Regions from separate parts of the Enterococcus mundtii genome, predicted to be linked through region 1. Evidence: predicted binding sites of a transcription regulator. Region 1 holds the regulator's gene; the other holds the start of a gene.
What was found. The regulator LexA, encoded in region 1, represses DNA repair genes until DNA is damaged. The targets are predictions, from matches to a motif close to CNAACANNTGTTNG.
Positions count from the first base shown of each region.

Region 1 (8,123 bases):
ATTCCAACTTAACAAAAACATCCGCAGCTCCTTCTGGAACCATTTTATTTAATCGAACGATAGGTGTTTTACCGATCAATTCTGTGATCGATTGATAAATCTGTGTCATGTTTTTTCCCCCTTCATTTGCTTCTCTATTAATCATAATACAAAAAAGGTACTTCTGCGAGTGATTCTTACTGGAGAAGTAAAAAAAAGAGACACATCTTTTGATATGCCTCTTTTTTAAGTTGATATAAAGTTAGACATTGATTTCTTGTCCAACCAATAATGAATAATTTGACATCGTCATGCCATTTTTTGCCATCAGATCATCGACGGACATACCGAATTTTTGAGCAATATCCCAAAGTGTATCGCCAGAGACGACAGTATAAGTTTGGTTACTACTTGTCGTAGTCGTTGTAGAGGTTGTCGTACTAGTCGTTGTGGTACTTGTCGTACTAGTTGTTGTTGAACCAGTTGATGGTGTATCAAAGCGAGTCAGATTATATGTGCTGATCAATTCATTTAATTTGTATGCGTAATTAGGATCTGTTGCATAACGTCCAGTTAAATAAGCTGTTGCATCATAGTAGCTGGTAGTATTACTTTTCCATACACCTGAATAATGATAATCGCCTGTCGAAAAACTAGTAGAACGTAAAACATTCGCATGATCTTGGAATGACTCCCAATAAGATGAATAGCGACGGAAAGGTTCGTTCATCGTTACCCATTGACCATTCAAATATTCTTGCGTATTCATATATACCACAGATTGACCTGCGCTACCTTTGACTCCAAATAAGTTGTAATATGGTGCACTTGATAATCCAGATGTACCATACGCACTTTCAAGTAATGCTTGTGCAATCATGACAGACGCATATAAATCATTGCTTGCTGCAACTTCAGAAGCAGCCCATCCGATTTGATTGATAAATGCTTGCGGATCGGCAGAAGATGCGACATCTAACTCATCCGCACGTACAGTTTGTGGTGTTGCTGTGACCAACATTGGCCCAACTAATAGGCTTGTCCCCACTAAAGGTGCAATGGCTTTTTTATTGATGGTCATTTTCCTTTTGGGCCTATGGTGTCGAGCGCTACGGGTTCTCAGCTCTTGCATTCAAATTCCTCCTCAAATGAAACAGTAAATAAAACTTCCTCTTAAACGAAACTTAATCATTTAAATTATACGTTTTATTTTATTGAAACTCAAACGAATCTTCAATCATTTACTTTTTGTAATCTTCACGTAATCAAAAAGTAACACAAAAGTAACGACAATTATCCCTTTTTACTAATTTGTACCTAAAAAAATAGAAAATTGGAGGCTTGGAAAAAATCTCCAAGCACTCCAATCGAACTGCTTTCAGTATTTGTCTATAATTGATTGAAGACGTTGACTACATTATCTACTGTAAAACCAAATTCTTCAAGTATTTTGTTTCCAGGAGCAGATGCGCCAAAGTGATCAATTGTGATCGTTTGACCTTCGATACCCACATAACGTTCCCAACCGAATGGTGAAGCTGCTTCAATCGCAACACGCTTCGTCACTGCTTTTGGCAAGACGCTTTCTTGATATTCCGCGGATTGTTGTTCAAATAAATCAAAACTTGGCATAGAAACCACTGAAACATCTTTTCCTTGTTCCGCCAATACTTTTTGCGCTTTAACAGCTAGATCCACTTCTGAACCTGTCGCGATCAAGATTCCTTCTGGTTGTTCCCCTTTAGCTGGAGACAAGACATAGGCACCTTTTTTAACCATATCATCCGCCACTTCTTTCGTTGTTGGAAGAACTGGTAGATTTTGACGACTCAAGACTAAGATCGTTGGTGTATCTGTAGATTCCATCGCTACTTTCCATGCCGCACGAGTTTCGTTCCCGTCCGCCGGACGTAAGACATGGACACCTGGCATACTTCTAACCGAAGCCAATTGTTCCACTGGCTCATGCGTCGGGCCATCTTCACCAACTGCTACAGAGTCATGGGTCAAGACATAAATGACTGGCGTGTTTTGGATCGCTGCTAAACGCACAGCTGGTCGCAAGTAATCCACAAAGACAAAGAATGTTCCCCCATAGATCCGGGTACCGCCATGCAATTGGATCCCGTTCATCGCTGATGCCATCGCAAACTCACGAACACCAAACCAAATGTTGCGGCCTTCATAGTGTTCAGGCGTGAAGTCTTTGTCTGCTGTGACCATCGTATTGTTTGATCCGGATAGATCGGCAGAACCACCCCAGAAACTTGGGATCGCTTTTGATAATGCTTGGATCATCTCTTTACTTGAGACACGACTGGCTTGGCTTTCACCTTCGTCGTATGTTGGAAGCTCTGCATCCCAATTCTCTGGTAATTTTCCAGCAAAGGCATCTTCGAATTGTTGCGCTAATTCTGGATACGCTGCTTTGTATGCTGCGAACATCTCACGCCAAGCATTTTCAGCTTTTTCGCCTTCTTCAACCATCGTTTGACGGAAGCGTTCCGCCACTTCTTCTGGTACGGTAAAGTCAGGGTATTCCCAACCATAGATCTCTTTGGCTTTTTGAATGCCTTCTAAGCCAAGTGGTGCGCCGTGGACCGCAGAAGTTCCTTGGTTTGGTGCACCAAATCCGATGACCGTTTTCACTTCGATCAATGTCGGTTTGTCTGTTTCGGCTTTCGCTTCTTCAATTGCTTTTGAGATGGCTTCTAAATCATTGCCGTCTTTTACCAAGAGATGTTGCCAACCGTAAGCTTCATAGCGTACGCCAACATTTTCAGTGAAGGCTTTTGAGGTTGGTCCGTCTAAAGAAATATCGTTTGAATCGTATAAAACGATCAATTTCCCTAATTTCATATGACCAGCCATCGAACTTGCTTCTTGAGACACGCCTTCCATCAAGTCGCCATCGCCACATAACGCATAGGTATAATGGTCAACGACGTTGAATTGGTCTTTGTTGTAGGTCGCTGCTAGATGCGCTTCTGCCATTGCCATCCCCACAGCCATCGCGATCCCTTGACCTAAAGGACCAGTCGTTGCTTCGACGCCGTCCGTATGGTTGACCTCAGGGTGTCCCGGTGTTTTTGAATCCCATTGACGGAATTGTTTCAAGTCATCAATCGTCACTTGGTACCCTGCTAAGTGCAACAAGCTGTACAACATCGCTGAACCATGTCCCGCAGATAAGACAAAACGGTCACGGTCTGCCCAGTTTTTAGAAGTTTTCGGATTCACTTTCAAGTGTTTCGTCCAAAGGGCATAAGCCATTGGCGCGGCACCCATTGGTAACCCCGGATGTCCTGAATTTGCTTTTTGTACTGCATCGACACTCAATGTACGGATCGTATTCACACCAAGCTGATCAATTTTATCAAACAATGTAACCCCTCCTGTAATTTAGGTTTTTTTTACCTATATTTCTACTTCTAATTTTATAGTATCTCCTCTAAAAAAGCAACGACTTTTAGTTTTTTTTACTAAAACTTGCTATTTCGGTCGTGGAGGCCTTTTTTCTTCTGGATTTCTTTCAATTTTTCTGGTGTGACATCATTTCCATCGGGATCAACAACTTTCATCCCTTCAATATGATGTCTCATGCCAGAACGAAAGGCTGTCAGATATGCTTCTCGTAATTCCTTTTGCTCTTTGACTTCAGCTGGTGTCAATCCTTCTGCTTTTTTCTTTTTAGCTAACTGATTGATACGTTCGATTTTTTCAGGCGATAACACAACTATTCCTCCTCGCTTTTGCTTCTCCTACATCTTATATAAAAAATGAAAAAAAAACAACTACATCAATAGTCTTTAATGCGAACATTTGTTTGAAATCAAGTATTTTCTATGGTACTATTTAGTTATCAAGTGAAAGAAGGTGTACCTTGTGGCCCGACAAACTGAAACAAGACAAATCGAAGTCTTACGATATATTCACGAACAAGTGACCCAAAAAGGCTATCCACCGACTGTCCGTGAGATCGGAGAAGCTGTTCAGCTTTCTTCAACATCGACAGTCCATGGTCATCTTGCCCGATTAGAGAAAAAAGGCTTTATTCAAAGAGACCCTACGAAACCACGTGCCATCGAATTGACGCAACAAGGATTATCAAAAATCGGGATTCGCCCAACAACGATTCCTGTTCTCGGAGTTGTTACTGCCGGAGAGCCGATACTAGCTGTTGAGGAAGCTTCTGACTTCTTTCCAGTACCACCAAACCTTTCATCAGAAGAAGGTAGTCTGTTCATGTTGACGATCCGAGGAGAAAGTATGATCAATGCTGGGATATTGGATGGCGATAATGTCATTGTCCGCAAACAAGAAACTGCACAAAATGGTGATATCGTTATTGCGATGACTGCAGAAGACGAAGCAACTTGCAAACGGTTCTATAAAGAAAGAGATCATTTCCGTTTGCAACCCGAGAATGATTTACTGGAACCGATCATTTTAGATGAGGTGTCGATCTTAGGTCGAGTCGTTGGTCTGTACCGTAGTCATATTTATTGATAAGAAAAGAAAATTTAGTTATTTATTTACGAGCTTGAGATCATGATCTCAAGCTCGTCTTTTCCTCTTTTAGCAGATATCTTTGTTCTTTTTGAACTTCCCTCTTTACAAACCGAACAAAAGTTCGTATACTAATGATACGAACTTTTGTTCGCATTCTATAAAGAGGTGAAAATCATGAAATCAATGAGACGTTTTGGTTTAGTATTGATCGTTTTGTTTTTAGGTATTATTATTGGTAATTTTGGTCTACGTACAGCGCTGTTGGTTTTTGTTCCTTTGTTTACATTGTGGTTTATGTTGTGGGATGAAAAAAAATACCGTCAATCACAACGTCGTCAATCCCATGAAGACTCCTTCTATCACGAAACCTATTACAGCTCCAGGCACTCGTAAAAGTAAATAAGATCGCTTCTATGAAAAATCCGTCCAAGCAAACGATGATCGCTCGTTTGCTTTTTTAACGACAAACTGACTACCTACCCTTGCACTCATTTGTTCCATCAATAAATTGAGGCTACTCATCCAACGAACCCCCCCTTCCGCAAACGGTTCATCCGTTTGTGGAAGGGGGGGTTCTGTTCAATATTTTATTTGATTAATACTCCATCAAAGTAATCATGTCGTAGCCTTCGATTTTGTCACGACCATGCAAGTCCATCAACTCGATCAAAAAGGCACAACCAACAACAACTCCGCCAAGTTCTTCGATCAATTCGATTGTTGCTTTGATCGTTCCACCTGTTGCTAATAAGTCATCACAGATCAAGACTCTTTGTCCTGGTTGAATTGCATCTTTGTGCAGCGTCAAGGTATCTGTACCGTATTCAAGTCCGTAAGTGACTTCGATCGTTTCACGAGGTAATTTTCCTTTCTTACGAACAGGAGCAAAGCCCACACCTAATTCATAAGCTACTGGACAACCTACGATAAATCCGCGCGCTTCTGGTCCAACGACCATATCGATACGTTTTTCCTTCGCATAATCAACGATTTGCTTCGTTGCTTCCCGATAAGCATCTCCATCAGCCATCAATGGCGAGATATCTCTAAATATAATTCCTTTTGACGGATAGTCAGGAATACTAGCAATATAATTTTTTAAATCCACTTTATTGTTTCCTCCTAGGTTGTTAACCATTTTTTTATTGTGGGAATGTCACTTAATAGTAAGAATTCCTCTGATTTGATTTTTTTCAATCGCTTCTGATAGCGGTCACTTGCAGTCAAAGGATGACTCGCCGGATCTGCGACTTTCTCCAAAACACCATTGTTTATTGTAACAAACTTCAACTCAAAAAACACCTGTATCATAAAAATTAATAATTTTTGTGGGATTTTTAAATAGTTGGCCATTGCACCTAATTTATGTCGGATATCGATCCGTTCTTGCGCATGGATCAATTTGAAGAGTCGTGCATATTGTTCTCTTGTTCCTACACCGTTCAAGTATGCTTCATCAACAGAAATACCTAAGAAGTAAACTCGACTAAATGCCCCAAAAGATAAGATCTCTTTCAAGTCGGTCAGATTCGTTGGACAATCGATCACTACTAATGCTTTTGGGTCATTTTCCTGAATCCATGATTGAATCATTTCTTTATCTGTCCCAAGAATGATGTGTTTTTGTATCGACTCATTTAGTTCTTTGATCGATGCTTCATCAAACGCTAAATAGAACGGACTTTCGATTTCATTTGCTAATGTTCGGTAACGTTTCGCCCGCCAATCAAATACTTGCAATCCTTCTACTGCAAAGTCAGAAACCATCAGCTGCGGTTTTTTACGCCCATTCCATTCATTGATCGATAATTGTCCGACAATATCAAGTGAATCATCTACAAATTCGTTTTCTTGTGGACCAAAACCAAACGCGACAGCATCTAATTGACTATCATCATCCACTAAAGAAAGCTTCAAGTGCTGTTGGTTCGAACCGATTCGTTTTACATTTTGGACAGCAACCTGTTTGAATAAGAAGTTAGGTACAGGATTATCTGTTCCGAATGGTGCCAGTAATTTCAATGCAGCGATTTGTTCGACCGTTACATCCTTTGGGGAGACGATTTCATCGATCGCCAACACAGGACCTTTGGACAAGTCAATTTTCTTTTCTTCTATATAGGCATTCATCCGGTCTTGTAACTGAGGGATATTCTCCGTTGGCATTGTTAATCCGACTGCTGCGTGATGGCCGCCAAAAAATGTAAACAATTCACGCATCTCATTCAGCATATCGAAAAGATTCAACGCTTCGATACTTCGACCTGATCCTTTTGCAATGGTCTGGTCTTTGATGTCTAGAACGATTGTCGGTTTACCTGTTTGGTTCATGATTTTTCCAGCGACGATCCCTAGTACGCCTTCATGCCAGCCTGGATGTACTAACAAATGGATCTGGTTCTCGTCATTGATCATCGCCAATGCTTCTGAGGTGATTTGCTCAACGATCGCTTTACGTTCTTCATTGACCGTTTGTAACTGCTCGGCTAATGTCTGAGCTTGACTTTCGTCGAATGTGGCTAGTAATTCAACCGCTGGATTAGGGTCTCCCATCCGGCCGATGGCATTCAAACGCGGGGCAATCGAAAAACCGATCATCGTTTCATCCGCTTCATTCGCACGTACACTACTTTTCGCAAACAGTGCCTGTAAGCCTACTCGCTCGGTATGACGAATTGCCTCTAAGCCTAACGCCACTAGCGTCCGATTCTCATCAGTCATAGAGACAAGGTCAGCGATTGTTCCAATTGCGACTAAATCTAAAAATTCTGCTGGTGGTTCTTCCAACAAAGCGGTCGCTACTTTAAATGCGACACCGACACCCGCTAATTCTCCAAAAGGATAATTGCCTTGTGGATGGCGGGGATGGATGATTGCATAAGCCGCCGGTAATTCACTAGGCAACTCATGATGATCTGTCACGATCACATCTACTCCCTGCTGTTGTGCATAAGCAATTGCTTCATGCCCAGCTACACCATTATCGACAGTCACGATCAATTGGGTACCTGCAGCTATTTTCTCTTGATAAACGGTTAGATTAGGTCCATACCCATGTTCAAATCGATTAGGTAAAAAGACTTCAACTTGAGCACCTAGCAACTCTAACGTTTCTTTCATGACGGTCGCACTGGTGATACCATCTGCATCGTAATCTCCATAAACTAAGATCTGCTCGCCGTTGATCACCGCTTCTTGGATACGGCTGATTGCCTTGTCCATGTCAAACATCAAATAAGGATCATAGAGTTTTTGTTCTTTTGGATGTAAAAACTGATGGATACTTTCTTCCTCTCGGTATCCTCTTTGCCACAGTAATTGCCCGATCAAAGGAGACAATTGCTGCTGTTTGATTATTTGGATAAAAGATTCAGAAGGTGTTGTTTCATTGACCTTCCAATCAAAATTTGCTCGTCTCACATGCTCACCCCTAACTTAGTCATTATAGCAAACGTCTTCTCTAAAAAAAAGAATTTCAGAAGAATAGATTCTGACAAATCCAACTAAAAGAAACCAAAGTAGACAAAACAGATTCGTTTGCCCACTTTGGTTGCCTGCTAGAAATTGGATAAAACATCCTCTAATAATTTCTGAGATAGTGATTTCTATCACTTTCTTCTATTTGCTTTTAG
Region 1 is NZ_CP018061.1:1,214,857-1,222,979, reverse strand. Features, by position in the region: gene cysK (cysteine synthase A) at 1-109, opposite strand, end outside; gene EM4838_RS06025 (glucosaminidase domain-containing protein) at 242-1,111, opposite strand; gene tkt (transketolase) at 1,369-3,363, opposite strand; gene EM4838_RS06015 (DUF896 family protein) at 3,462-3,713, opposite strand; gene lexA (transcriptional repressor LexA) at 3,865-4,488, shown strand; gene EM4838_RS06005 (hypothetical protein) at 4,666-4,884, shown strand; gene EM4838_RS06000 (adenine phosphoribosyltransferase) at 5,087-5,599, opposite strand; gene recJ (single-stranded-DNA-specific exonuclease RecJ) at 5,614-7,911, opposite strand.

Region 2 (8,123 bases), 920 kb from region 1:
GTTTGGATTCTCTCGTTTATTTTGTTCTAGGAGTTACTAGAGAAATAGTGTAATCGTTTTTTTAGGAAGAAAAAACAAATTTTAGGAGCTTTTTATGCTACTGATTCATTTGATCACTGGAGTGTTAGTGATGCTTGATATTCTTGCCTGGTTTATTTTCCACTTGGGTCTATCCTTTGGAGTACGTCAAATCGCTGACTCTTTTTTTTAAAGATATCATCGTTGGTTTCGTGCCTTTTGAAAAGTGAGGAGTTATTTGGGAGAAAAAATTTCGGATAAAAAATGGAAAGATAAGCTGCCAGATGGTACTGTGATTGCTAAAAACGAATAAATGGTTTTCTAGAAGTGAATACTACATAAACAAGCACCAAAATCCATCGATGAATAATTGTGGGGATTTGGTGCTTTTTAGCGGAGCTTAACACTTTTATCAGAATCTCACAAACTGTCTTTTGTGCAAAGTTAGTGATTCAAAATAAAGTTGATTTTTTTGAAACTTTTCTTAGAAAACGATCGTCTAATTAAGTATAAAAAAAGAAAGCGGAGTGAGCGTATGAAACATGAAAAAAACTATTCATTTTTAACGATAGAACTAATTTTCCTAGTCTTATTGTTCCTGTTTACCAGCCTTTTTTTATGGATGTATTCAATGGATACATTTTCGATCATAGAAGAAAAGCCACAAGAGATAGGGACAAGCGAGTCGACTAGAACGAAAGATACACAACCACGTAAGGAAGCAAACAAGGATTTTATGCGAGAACTGGGTGAAATTTATTATTTGAGATAGGGAGGGATCTAATATTTTTAATCGGATAGCAAAAAAGCAGCGAGTCAGACATTATGAATCTCAGTTAGAACAGCTGATTGAGACACAATATCAAAAAATGTATCGAATCGCTTATAGTTATACACACTGTTCGGAAGATGCACTAGATGTTATCCAAGATAGCTTTCAAAAAGCGCTGATGGATTTCTCAAAGGTAAAGAAGATCGATCATTTTCAAGCTTGGTTTTATAAAATCTTAGTCCGCACAGCAATTGATTATTGGCGCAAGAATAAACGAATGCCTTTGAATTTTGAATTGGAAGACTGTCCAGGACTTGAATTCATCGATTGTCAAAATGATGTTTCTTACATGGAATTACGTGAATTATTGAGCCAAACGCCTAGCCCAGAACGCGAGATTATTATCTTGAAATTTTTTGAAGGATTTACATTGAAAGAAATTGCTCAGATTTTAAATTTAAATGAGAATACAGTGAAAACAAAAATGTATCGCTCACTAGATAATTACAAAGAAATTTTAAAATAAAGGAGAGTGGATAGCGAAATGGGAGGAACAAAGAAAAAAATAAGTATGATGAATCAGGCGTATCGAGCGGGGGAAATTCCTGAACAGCTAGAAGATGAGCTATTCAAGCGTTTTACGATTGCCAAGAAAAAAGTGAAGGTGAAACGACAAGTAAAACATGCTGTTCATATCGGTTTGGGGATCGTCTGCTCTGTACTTATTTTGTTCGCAGGTGTTCAAAATAGAGACTTTCGCGTATGGGCGACAGAAATCCCTGTTCTCGGAGAATTGATTTCGATCATTACTGGGAAAACCTATTCATTCCAAGAAGAGGAATCGGGTATCAGGATTGCTGTTCCAAAAATAATTGGAAAAGAAGAAATCCATGACCAGTTGAATCGAAAATATCTCGCAGAGGGACAACAAGCTTATGAGGAAGGAGTGAAAGAAATCAAGAAAAACGGGCAACAGATTGATACAACAGGTGGATATCGCATATTGGTCAATGATGAGCGATTTTTAGTGATTGATCGTTCAATCGAACAGACAATTGCAAGTACGCAAACGAACAATCAATTTGACACGTTAGATAAACAAAATGAGGTACTTGTGTCTTTGCCTTTATTATTTAAAAATGATGATTATCTCATTGCTCTTTCAAAGGAAATTGAAGAACAGATGAAAAATCGTATGGAAAAAAATCCAGAATCAACTTATTTTGCTCTAGAGGATAATGGCTCATTTTTATTAAAAAAAGATCCTAGTTTTTATATCAATAAAGAACACCAGCTGGTTATCTTCTTTGATAAATACGAGGTAGCACCTGGTGCTATGGGGACACAAGAATTCGTTATTGATACAAATAAAATCCAATCTTTATTGGCTGACCCAAACTATTTGAACTAAAGCTTTCAGACTTTACGAATAGAATCGTTCTTTGCTGAGAATAGTAGCATCAACCGGTAGAATCTTTTTTACATGTTTACCGGTTGATGCTTTTTAGGTTGAGAGAAATAGCATTCAATAATGGCCGAAGAATCCAATGCTTATCTGAATTACTCAATCGCTTGCTTGACGATTTCTTGCCAAAAATGAAAATATTCCTCTTCTAAATCGATCGAATCAAGTTCATCCCAAGCAATAAAGCCCTCGTTTACATAAAAGCCATCTTCTGTCATCTTTTTTTGAATCTTTCCTCTATAGTTTTCTCCCTTTTTTGTTTGGATCGTAATTTCTTGTTTGGCAATATAAGCAGTGATTATGACAGTTTCGAAATGATTCTTTACCATTGTCATCGGCAACGCCTCCCTTTTAGTCATTTTCCTCTTCAAAAGCTTGATAAAATTCATCTTTGATCAATTGCAACTCAGCTTGTTGGTTTGGCTTGTTCCAATCGATTGATCGGGAAACTTGTTCGTCATATGTCTTGTTGGTACTAAACTCAAACCATTTCATTTCTTGTTTCAAACCAACGTGACGAATGTTCTCCCAGAGAATCTGGTACTGGTCAATCGTCAGATATTCTTCATCACATTCGCCTAAGAAAACGCCCTCGATATTTTCTCTATATCGACCAAATTCATCTTTTGTGTTTAATTGGATGGTCACTTTTTGTCGGTAGAGAAAGGACTGTAATAGTACTTGGTCGATTTCCTCTCTCGTCATTTGCAATTGGGGAGGGAGGTCTTTTAAGGCGACTGCTGCATTTTCTTCGATCCCTTTAACTAGCTCATCCATGGCAAAAGCGGTTCCCCATTTCAAGCCAAAGGGGCGATCACGGTATTCATTGTAATCGAGAAATTCTTTTTTCGTGCGTCGCATGTCCCTCACCTTCAATACCAGCCATTCCGCCAGCATGACCGCCTACAAGCGAACTGCGGGCGATTGCTCGACCACCTTCTAGTAAACTATGTGCATGGACGATTGCTTTAAATCCATATTTTTGTCGAATCTTATCCACGACAAAGTCAATCTTTGCCGCATTGACTTGCTCTTTAGGATCATCGAATAGATTCAATTGCAAGCCAGTCGCATAAACTAAGCGAGAACAGTTGACGCCGATACTTCGGATATCTTGCCGTTGATAATGTCGATCAAAAATCATCAATAGTGCTTCTGCTAAAACATGACTGGCATTGGTCGGCTCGATTTTCATCTGTTGGTGAAACCCAGTTTTTCCTGAAACATCTGTGTAGCCCAAAGAAAAGCCGACCCACAGACTAACTACTTGTGCTTTTGCTTCTTCTCGTCGTAAGCGTGTGCCTACTTGATCTGCCATTTCCTTGATCACGATTTCAATCTCTTCTCGGCGGGTATAGTCCTTATTGAGGATTTGACTATTTCCGATGCTTTTTGATTTAGGGGTGTAGACTTCACCAAGAAAGCTCCGATCGATTCCCCAGGCATGGGCATAAAGTTGTGTACCAATTACCCCCATTGCACTTTTTAAACGATAGTAATCCGCATGTGCAAGCTCATAGATGCTATGGATGTTCATTTTATTTAAACGAATCGCTGTTTTTCGACCGATCCCCCAAAAATCTGTCAGCTGAGGAATCCGCCAAAGTTTTTCAGGGACGTCTTCATAACGCCATTCGGCGATCATGTCTCGGGTATCCTTCGCTTCATTATCCAGAGCTAATTTTGCCAATAGTGGATTATCACCGATACCGATCGTGGTATAGATCCCTGTCTGGTCATAAACGTCTTGACGAATTTTTTTTGCAAGTGTCCGGGCATCAGGAGCATCGAACAAATTCAAACTATTTGTGATATCCAAAAAACTTTCGTCGACCGAATAGACATGATGGTTACTCTCGTCTGCATAGGTTTTATAAATCGCATTGATTTCTTTGTTCTTCTCCATATAATAAGCCATTCGTGGTGGGGCAATATATAGATCACTGGGATAAGGAAAGGGCAAATCACGCGCACGACTGATATTCGTGATCCCGTAGGCTTTTTTTGCAGCTGGACTAGAGGCAAGGATCAACCCGCTACCACGTTCTTCCCATGAATTTCCGGGGTACGACATAACAACTAGTTTGGTTGTTAAAGGGTCTAAACCAAGTGAGACACATTCAACAGAAGCATAGAACGACTTACAATCAATACATAAAATATCTCTAGAAGGTTCTTTATGATAGTCAAATACAGGATTTTGATTTTTAAACATAACAGTCACCTCTTCTACATGATTAGAACACACGTTCGCGTTTTTTGTCAACGAAAAAATCAATAGGAACTTTAAAAAAACATCGGTCTTCTAAAGGATCATTAGCATAAAGAGAAAAAGATTTGAAAAAGTAGTTGACTTATTTCAGAAAGAAATCTATACTTAAACCAATCTTAAATCAGTTTGGAGCGATTTCTTATGAAAATCACATTGAATTCACAACTGAATACGTATTACTTTAGCTATTTTAGATAGGTTTGTATTCATGACATTCATGGGTGCAAACACAACGTTTGTATCTATGATGGCTAAGGATGTTTGAGATGACTTGTCCGCCACATAGATGAAAATCTATAGTGGCTTTTTTGTTAGAATTGGTGAAGGCCCACTGTAGATTTGTCTACGGCGGGCTTTTTTTATACCTAACGAAAGGAGAACCACATCAGTTCATCTTCCAACGAGTTATTTTAAGTAAACAACGAACGATTTTCCATTGTCGATCAAGTGTTCAAACAGTGATAAAAAAATAAAAATAAAAAAGGATGTTATCTTATGATTTTAATTATTAAACCAGGAATTGAAGTAAACCAACTAGAACCAGTACTTTCACGTATCAAGGAAGAGGGCTTGGACGTTCAGATCAACCATGGCAAAGATCGTCTTGTTTTAGGATTGATCGGTGATCCAAAAATTATCCAAGGTGTACCATTTGAAAGATACGACACGGTGGAGCGTGCAGTAAAAATCTCTAATACGTACAAACTGACTTCTCGAGAATTTCATCCGCAAGATACAGTCGTTGATGTGGATGGTTTGAAAATCGGTGATGGTAGTTTTGTGACGATGGCTGGTCCTTGTTCAGTAGAAGGCGAAGAACAAATCATGGAAACTGCTCGTATGGCAAAAGCTGGTGGGGCAACAGTCCTACGTGGAGGAGCCTACAAACCTAGAACGTCACCCTACGCTTTCCAAGGATTAGGAGAAGAAGGACTGAAAATGATGCGTAAAGCAGCGGATCATTACGGCTTAAAAGTCATTACCGAAGTCATGGATGAAGCCCATATCGATGTCGTTTGCGAATACACAGATATCATTCAGATCGGCGCCAGAAATATGCAAAACTTTCGTCTATTAGAAGCTGTTGGGAAAACAGGAAAACCAATTGGCTTGAAACGCGGGATTTCAGGAACGATCGAAGAATGGTTGAACGCGGCGGAATACATTGCGGTACAAAACAATCCAAACATCATCTTTATCGAACGTGGTATTCGTACTTACGAAACAGCGACACGCAATACCTTCGATCTAAGTGCTGTACCGATCATTAAAAAATTAAGTCATTTCCCGATCATCGTTGATCCAAGTCATGGTACAGGGGTTTGGGATCTCGTATCACCAATGGCAAGAGCCGGTGTTGCTAGTGGCGCAGATGGGATGATCGTAGAGATCCACCCTGATCCAATCCACGCATGGTCAGATGGACAGCAATCATTGAATGAAAAGAACTACCTACGAATGATGGAAGAAGTCGAGATTTTAGTTGAAGCAATGAATAAAATCAAAGCCTTATAGAAAAGAGGAGCGTCATGTTAGAAGTTGTCTTACCAGAAAAAAGCTATGAGATCATCATTGAACGAAATGCACTCGATCATGTGTCTGAGTGGATCGAAGGAATCTGGAAAAATAAAAAAATCGCGATTATCAGTGATACGAATGTTTTTCCGATATACGGCGAAAAAATTTGTCAACAGTTGCGGGCAAGCTACGAAGTCGTCCATTATGTTGTTTCAGCTGGGGAGAGCAGCAAATCATTCGACATGGCAGCTCACCTCTATGCGTTTTTAGCAGAAGAACAATTTACGCGTAGTGATGCGGTGATTGCGCTTGGAGGGGGAGTGATCGGCGATTTAGCCAGCTTCGTTGCTTCCACCTATATGCGAGGGATTTCATTTGTCCAGATCCCGACTTCCCTACTGGCACAGGTCGATTCAAGCATTGGAGGAAAAACAGCAATCAATGCACCCATGGCGAAAAATATGATTGGGACATTTGCACAACCAGACGGGGTATTGATCGATCCAGAGACGTTAATGACGTTATCAGAGCGTAGAATCCAAGAAGGGATCGCTGAGATCATCAAGTGTGGTGCAATCAGTGATGAAACGCTATGGCAAGATTTGGCAAAATTAACAGGAGTTGCTGACTTACTGGCTAATAGTGAAAAAATCATTGAAAAGGCGTTGCGTGTGAAGAAACAAGTTGTTGAAGAAGATCAATTCGATAACGGGAATCGTTTGTTACTGAACTTTGGCCATACGATCGGACATGCCATCGAAAATACTGCTGGTTATGGTCAGATCAGTCATGGCGAAGCCGTAGCGATCGGTATGGTGCAAATCACCAAACAAGCCGAAAAGATGGGAAAATCACCAGTGGGCATCACTGCGCAATTGATCCAAATGATCGAAAAGTATCAGTTACCGATCAAGTACCAACCTTGGGAGGAGCAATCCCTTTATGATGCGATCACCCACGATAAAAAGGCACGTGGAAAGACATTGAAAATTATTTTATTAGATAAAATCGGACAAGCAAGAATCCAAGAAATTCCGCTTGAGTCCGTGAAAGACTATTTAAAGGAGGGGAACTAAATGCGTTTTTTAACAGCAGGAGAATCTCATGGTCCACAGTTAACTGCCATTATTGAAGGTATCCCGGCAGGTTTAGAAGTTTCACTTGAAAAAATCAATGAAGATCTTGCGAGACGACAAGGGGGGTACGGTCGTGGTGGCAGAATGAAGATCGAGAAAGATCGTGTCCAAATCACCTCAGGTATTCGACATGGTAAAACGCTTGGTTCGCCAATCACAATGATCGTGGAGAATAAAGACTGGAAGAATTGGCAAACGGTGATGTCAGCCGAGCCAATCGAAGAAAAACATGTCACACGTCGTCGAGTAGCCAAACCTCGTCCAGGACATGCGGATCTAGTTGGTGGAATGAAATACCAACATCAAGATCTTAGGAATGTGTTAGAACGGTCTTCAGCTAGAGAAACGACCATGCGTGTAGCAATCGGCTCTTTAGCAAAACAGATCCTAGCAGCACTAGATATTGAAATTGCCAGTCACGTAGCAGTTCTTGGAGGGGTCAAAGCAACGATTCCTGAAGTGCTACCTGTGGCGGTGATCAAGGAAAAAACAACGATCTCCGAAGTCAATATGGTAGACCTTGAGATCGAAGAACAAGTCAAAACATTGATCGATGAGACGAAAAAAGCAGGTGATACCTTAGGTGGTGTCGTCGAAGTCCGGGTTGAAAATGTACCGGCTGGTTTGGGTAGTTATGTCCAATGGGATAAAAAATTAGATGGAAAATTAGCACAAGCCATGCTGAGTATCAATGCCTTCAAAGGGGTAGAATTTGGGATCGGTTTTGATGCAGCGACTTTACCAGGTTCTAAAGTTATGGATGAAATCACCTGGGATCAAGAACAAGGCTACCGCCGGACAACCAATCATTTAGGTGGATTTGAAGGTGGGATGACAAATGGGGAACAAATCATCGTTCGTGGTGTGATGAAACCGATCCCTACACTTTACAAGCCGTTGATGAGTGTGGATATCGACACGAAAGAAGCCTATAAAGCAAGT
Region 2 is NZ_CP018061.1:294,727-302,849, forward strand. Features, by position in the region: gene EM4838_RS16705 (hypothetical protein) at 554-790, shown strand; gene EM4838_RS01400 (RNA polymerase sigma factor) at 888-1,316, shown strand; gene rsiV (anti-sigma-V factor RsiV) at 1,335-2,201, shown strand; gene EM4838_RS01410 (hypothetical protein) at 2,351-2,590, opposite strand; gene EM4838_RS01415 (hypothetical protein) at 2,607-3,116, opposite strand; gene EM4838_RS01420 (Y-family DNA polymerase) at 3,079-4,470, opposite strand; gene aroF (3-deoxy-7-phosphoheptulonate synthase) at 5,023-6,042, shown strand; gene aroB (3-dehydroquinate synthase) at 6,057-7,121, shown strand; gene aroC (chorismate synthase) at 7,122-8,123, shown strand, end outside.
Region 2: the regulator LexA is predicted to act here: its motif matches at 4,495-4,508, upstream of EM4838_RS01420 (Y-family DNA polymerase).